DNA from 3 places in the Fundicoccus sp. Sow4_F4 genome. Region 3 is predicted to be linked to each of the others. Evidence: predicted binding sites of a transcription regulator. Region 3 holds the regulator's gene; each other region holds the start of a gene.
The links. Region 3 encodes Rex, which represses fermentation and respiration genes when NADH is low (regulators of the CRP and FNR family bind a similar motif). Its sites were predicted from a motif close to TTGTGAANTANTTCACAA; they were not measured.
Positions count from the first base shown of each region.

Region 1: the regulator Rex is predicted to act here: its motif matches at 1,481-1,498, upstream of ACTQ5J_RS10165 (CidA/LrgA family protein).
Region 2: the regulator Rex is predicted to act here: its motif matches at 1,068-1,085, upstream of ACTQ5J_RS07595 (NAD(P)H-dependent flavin oxidoreductase).

Region 1 covers NZ_JBQKLQ010000006.1:188,846-191,123, forward strand. The annotation lists gene ACTQ5J_RS10155 (lactate oxidase) at 1-175, opposite strand, end outside; gene ACTQ5J_RS10160 (LrgB family protein) at 242-949, opposite strand; gene ACTQ5J_RS10165 (CidA/LrgA family protein) at 951-1,319, opposite strand; gene ACTQ5J_RS10170 (LysR family transcriptional regulator) at 1,649-2,278, shown strand, end outside.
Region 2 covers NZ_JBQKLQ010000004.1:129,995-132,272, forward strand. The annotation lists gene ACTQ5J_RS07595 (NAD(P)H-dependent flavin oxidoreductase) at 98-1,042, opposite strand; gene ACTQ5J_RS07600 (helix-turn-helix domain-containing protein) at 1,674-2,278, shown strand, end outside.
Region 3 covers NZ_JBQKLQ010000002.1:84,596-86,873, reverse strand. The annotation lists gene ACTQ5J_RS04485 (MBL fold metallo-hydrolase) at 1-193, shown strand, start outside; gene ACTQ5J_RS04480 (redox-sensing transcriptional repressor Rex) at 571-1,230, shown strand.

The DNA.
Region 1 (2,278 bases), on a different contig from region 3:
CATCCCAAGCTTTAGTATTTTGACGTAATGTATATTCGTCCCCGGAACCACCCGAGACATAACCAAAACCGCCGTTAGGCATTACTTCACGTGCTCTATCTTCTAATTCATAAGTATTAATCACTTCAATATCTTGAATCACCGTTGGGGCTGCGTATAATTTTTTTTCTGACATAATAAATTTCCCTCCAAACTTTTATTCACTACTGTTTATTCATTACGGTTTATAAAGTAACTTGTTTTAACCAAAGAGTAAATTGATGATTGGTTGAGCGAATGGTGCAAGAATAACGATGGTAATGCCTGTCACAACGATTGATAAACTAGCCATCGCTCCTTGAACTTCCCCCATTTCAATCGCTTTAGATGTTCCCATCGCATGAGCTGAAGACCCCATTGCGACACCTTGAGCCACTGGATCTGTAATACCGGTCCATCTCATAATCGTCGGTCCAATAACCGCTCCAATAATACCTGTAAATACGACGACCGCAACTGTTAGGGAAACGTGACCACCTAATGATTCAGATACACCAATTGCAATGGCTGTTGTAATTGATTTAGGAAATAGTGTGCCCACCATTGCTAAGTCAAACTTGAATAGGATGCCGAATATACCAATCATCAAGGTATGTAAGATAACACCTGAAAAGATACCTAATAGAATTGCTTTGACGTTTTTTTGTAAATAGATTATATTCTTTTCCAACTTAATCGCCAAACTTACAGTTGCTGGTGTGACGAAAATCGCAATCACCTTGCCGCCTGCTTCATAAGTCTCATAAGGGATCTTTGCGACTAACAATAGAATGATAATCATCACAATTGAGAATAACAACGGGTTAAACAGTGGAATTGGTAGGCGTTTATATATTTGAGCGGCTAACACATAAAAGCCAATAGTTAAGCTTAGCCATAAATACGCACTGTCCATTAATGTATTTAACACACTACTCCTCCCCGCTTTCTATTTTTTCACCTTTGTACATAAGCGTTTGTACTAACTTACCTACAAATATCATCATTAAGATGGTGGTTACAAACATGATAATCAAAAGCTGTAACCAAGAACTTGCTAATACATCAAAATTTGTCATCAAGCCTACTCCAGCTGGAACAAATAGAATCGCCATATTATCTGTTAGCCACGTGCCTACTTCATCAACTTGGCTCATTTTTAGCACATTATAGTGTAAAGCCAAGAACAATAGGACCATTCCAATTACACTAGCAGGTATTGCGACAAAGGGTGCAATAAGCACCGACACAAATTCACCTAATAGAGAAAATAGAATTATCCAGAACAATTGCATGATCATCTTCACGACTATCTCTCCTAATAATCTTTAATTTTCAAAAACATTCGAAAGCGCTTTTCCTTAATTGCATAATAGCACAGAAACGTTCGACTGTTTAATATTGACTGCTTATGTTATGATAAATATTATTTATACCCCACCTAACGTCATTTGATTTATTTATGTTATAGTGCTCACAAAAGCGCGTTGATCATTCGATTTATCATTGTCATGACAGTAGTGGTGTTTTCAAAGAATGCTTGTCTATTCATTAAATTAAATATGTCATGACACAATCAGATTGATTGATATAGACTTTGTATATTATTTATCAAGGAGGAAAAAATTGTATGAATATTCAAGACTTAACTTACTTCAAACATTTGTCAGAAAGCTTAAGCTTCACGGCAACTGCGGAACATTTTTTTGTTTCCCAGCCTTCTATTTCGATGGCTCTTAAACGTTTAGAAGAAGAATTAGATGCTAAATTAATTGATCGACGCAAGTCGTTGCGACGGATAAAATTGACTTCTGCTGGAGATATTCTCTATAAAAGTGCCTCTGAAGTCTTAAATATTCTTGAAACAACCAAGCAAACAATTAATGATGCCCGTTCTGAAACCATTTATTTGGGTTACTTGCCAACAATCGGCAGTCGCTTTCTGCCTGTCTATTTGACAGAAATTGGTGACAATGCGAAATTACTTCGATTAGTTGAAGAAGAAAGTTCTGACGCAATGTACAAGATGGTTCAACAAGAGAAAGTTCCTCTAGCGATTGTGGGACATGATAGCGAGTGTTTGGAAGATTCCCATATTGATCAGATTCCGATTACGGCTCATGATGTTTCTTTATGGGTGTCGCCTAGTCATCCTTTTGCTAGTCGTGAATCAGTCAGCATTGAGGATGTACGCGAGAGTGTCTTCATTTCACTATCTGAAGGCTATTCTCATCAGCGGATTTTTGATAAATGGGCCACA
Region 2 (2,278 bases), on a different contig from region 3:
AAAAACTGAATACTTTTGAGTGTTTATTGCTATCTAAAGTTAGCATGATAAGTTGCTCTGGTTTGTCTTTAGCCTCAAACGTCGTAAAAATAATTGCTTATCTTCTAAAAGCGGCAAGCGATTCGATCACGTCATTCGCTTCAGCAAACATCGTTTCGATAATTTCTTTGACTGGTCGGACTTCTGTGATCAGTCCAGCAATCTGGCCGAAAGTTACAATTTCATTGGTTGTATCGCCGTCACGAGCTGCTCTCACTAAAGATGGAATTGTGTATGCTTCCAGTGCATCTAAATCAACGCTTGGATCCTCATCCAATTCGACATGTTTAATGGTGGCTGCATTTTTCGTCATCCGCATCGGACCACGCGTTTTGCTACCAGAAACGACCGTTGCGGTATCGTTGGCATCGACTAAAGCTTGTTTGTAATTATCATGAATGGGTGCTTCAATTGAAGCCACAAAAGCCGTCCCAACTTGAACGCCAGCCGCTCCAAGCGCATAGGCTGCGACAATCCCATGACCATCCGCAATTCCACCAGCTGCAATGACCGGAATTGTGGTGACAATTGCCGCTGCTTGACGCGTTAAGGTCATGGTTGTTGCCGTTCCAATATGCCCGCCAGCTTCCATCCCTTCTACGACAACACCGTCAGCTCCGTTATCTTCCATTTTTTTAGCGACTCGCGCTGAAGGTACGACTGGGAAAACCTTGGCTCTAGCTGCATGAATTTTGTCGAAATATGGTAGGGGGTCGCCTGCCCCAGTGGTAAAGAATTTAATTCCTTCTTCTAACATCACATCGATCAAGGCATCTGCATTCCCGGTCATAATTGCTACGTTAGCGCCAAATGGTTTGTCGGTTAATTCTCTGATTTGACGGATATCCGCACGTACTTGCTCAGGTTTTGAACCAGCCGTTGCTAGGATACCCATTCCGCCAGCTTCAGAAACTGCCCCCACTAATTCAGGCCGCGACACGCCACCCATCGCTCCACAGAAAATCGGATACTCGATGCCCAATAACTCAGTTAGTTTCATCATCATTCTTTCTCCTCCAAAATTTAGTTTGTTAATTACTTCACAATTTAATTGTAAGATACCATTTAGAAAATTACAAGCTGACACCGATTAGTAAAACTTATGGAGATATTAATTGAAGGAAGTGGGGAAAAGTAGGGATGACGGAGCGAGAGACTAGCTTAGGCGCGGCAAAGAGGGTGATTGCTACTATTGAACAACTAAGACCGGCGCAGTCATTCTTTAGTCGTTCACGGCAATTAAATAAGACTAATATTTTATTTGATCGGCTGGAATCCAGTGGCTGCTAGCTTTGTCTGTTGACAAGTAGGTGCTGATTTGAAATTTGGAAGGGATATTGCTAAGACGACTTGTCATTAAAAGCTGATATCGTAGATCACCAGCCACCATGATATTTTAAGTGACTTAGCCAGTATTTTTCATAATATTAATCAGCAGCCTAGCATGCAATAAACACCGAATGATTATCAGCAATATTTTGGCCGGAATTTTATATAAAATAATATATAATAAATTATATAAGTGTCTTGACAGCTTTATATATCGAGTGTATACTCTAAATATAAACTAATGTGAAAACAAACACAAATGGTGACGTGATACCTAGGAGAAAGACAGGGGGAGAGGGAGCAAGGTGAATATTGACCGTTTTATAGAGGCGCGAAAGCAACTGGGTTTGGCCCAAAGTGAGCTTTGTGAAGGCATTTGTACGCAGGCCACCTTGAGTCGCTTTGAGAATAATGGCCAGGTACCTAATCTGAAAATTCTGATGAAGCTTTGCAATCGATTGAACTTGTCGCTAGGCGATTTGTTTCCAAAAATTGGCGTCAAGAATCCAGAAGCTATTGAAAAAATGAACCAAATAGAGTTTTGGCTAATCACGAGTGAATTCGAGCAAGCGAGTCAGCTGCTGAAGACATTGGACGTGCATGCGCTAGAAAAAGATCAATTATTGAAATTACGCTATCACTATCTTGAGGGCTTTCTACTTATGTATAATCAGGCGCCGACGATGGATATCATGTTCGTTTTCGATCAAATTATTACGGCGCCCTTGACTGAGCAATCGGAAATTTTTCACATGCTCGCTTACACGGGCATTGGCATGATTTATATGGGCGAGGACGATCAAGATAAGGCAGAATTTTACTTCCATAAAGTTATGGAACGAATTTACAACTATCCACACCAGACAATCGAAGATACTTGGCGTGTCTTACACGTAGTCTTCCAATCTTC
Region 3 (2,278 bases):
AGCGGCCAAGCAAGCCTTCTTACCGGAAGCTTTCAAGAACAATTGGAAGTTTTTCTTCTACCATGATCCTTACTATGCGGTGTTACAATACGATGAATCAGGTCAAAATATTGTGTATCACTTAGATCATGAAGTGGAGCCATTGACAACGTGGAGTGACTTGCAAGACAAGCGCATTCCTTTTGTAGACTAGAACGCCACTAATAAAAAATAAATAAAAAAAACAACATACTGAAGCCACTTGCTCATCACATGTGGCTTCAGTATGTGAATGTGTGAATGTAAGTGCCAGCATTCGATAAACACTTTAATTAAGGCTATAACTTTTACTTATCAATGAGTACATTATTGAGCAAACTATCAAGACACCTTGACGCAGCACTTAAAATTTGCAAGATGGCTTAATGTCATATTTTGTGAAGTGAAGTAAAATTAATCCGCTTTCGAGGCTAGACAAATAACCCTCATCAAGTTAAACTAATAGCAAGGATTGTGAAAAAATGCTATAATCTACTTGAAATGATTAAAAAATTTGTTAGTCTAGTTAACTTGTGAAAGAAGGAATAAATCATGCATAAAGATATACCCAGAGCGACAGCGAAACGTCTGCCGATTTATCACCGCTATTTAAGATTTCTGCACAATGCAGGAAAAAAAAGAATCTCATCAACTGAATTAAGTGATGCTGTTAAAGTCGATAGCGCGACAATCCGTCGTGACTTCTCATACTTTGGGGCGCTAGGAAAACGTGGCTACGGCTACGATGTGGATTACCTATTGGACTTTTTCAGCAAAACGCTGAACCAGGACCGTTTAACGTCGGTTGCCTTGGTTGGGGTCGGGCATTTAGGAAATGCGCTACTGAATTACAACTTCCGTAAAAACAACAACGTGCGTATCGGCGCAGGTTTTGATATTAACCCGGATATCGTGGGAACGATTCGCTCAGGCGTGCCAGTTTACCACATGGACGAATTGGAGGAGCAAATCCAACAACAAGCGATTGAAATTGTCATCTTGACCGTGCCACAAGCATCGGCTAACGACATCGTCGACCGTCTGATCGACTCAGGCATCAAAGGGATTCTAAACTTTACGCCACTGCGCTACGACGTACCCAAACACGTCCGCGTCCAAAACGTCGACTTAACGAATGAATTACAAACATTAATCTACTTCATCGACAGCAACTTGGACGAAAGCGACGACCTAGAGTCAGAATTTACTTAATTAGGGAAAATAAGCATAGTAGTAAGATAATGAAACAGGCCCCTCGGTAAAACGAGCGGCCTGTTTTTGTGTGGATTGAAAAGGGTTGGGTCATTGGGGCGGGAGTTACATTAGTGACAATAGGGGGCTAAGCGACCGACGAACTCTCGCACCTTTTGGGTGAGTGGGAGTGGAAAATAAGGAACAGGTTTGGGTGCTGACATGTCAAGACCTTTGAAGAATAGTTACCGCGCAGTCGGCACTAGCCACCTGTTATCCTGCCGACTCTATTGTAAGGTCGGCACTAGCCACGCGTAATCCTGCCGACTCTTATGTAAGGTCGGCACTAGCCACCTGTTATCCTGCCGACTCTTTTGTAAGGTCGGCACTATCCACGCGTAATCCTGCCGACTCTATTATAAGGTCGGCACTAGCCACCTGTTATCCTGCCGACTCTATTGTAAGGTCGGCACTAGACACGCGTAATCCTGCCGACTCTATTGTAAGGTCGGCACTATCCACGCGTAATCCTGCCGACTCTATTGTAAGGTCGGCACTATCCACGCGTAATCCTGCCGACTCTTATGTAAGGTCGGCACTAGCCACCTGTTATCCTGCCGACTCTTTTGTAAGGTCGGCACTATCCACGCGTAATCCTGCCGACTCTATTGTAAGGTCGGCACTATCCACGCGTAATCCTGCCGACTCTATTGTAAGGTCGGCACTATCCACGCGTAATCCTGCCGACTCTATTGTAAGGTCGGCACTAGCCACCTGTAATCCTGCCGACTCTATTGTAAGGTCGGCACTATCCACGCGTAATCCTGCCGAGTCTATTGTAAGGTCGGCACTATCCACGCGTAATCCTGCCGGCTCTATTGTAAGGTCGGCACTATCCACGCGTAATCCTGCCGAGTCTTTTGTAAGGTCGGCACTAGCCACCTGTAATCCTGCCGAGTCTATTGTAAGGTCGGCACTAGCCACCTGTTATCCTGCCGACTCTATTGTAAGGTCGGCACTAGCCACCTGTAATCCTGCCGAGTCTATTGTAAGGTCGGCACTATCCACG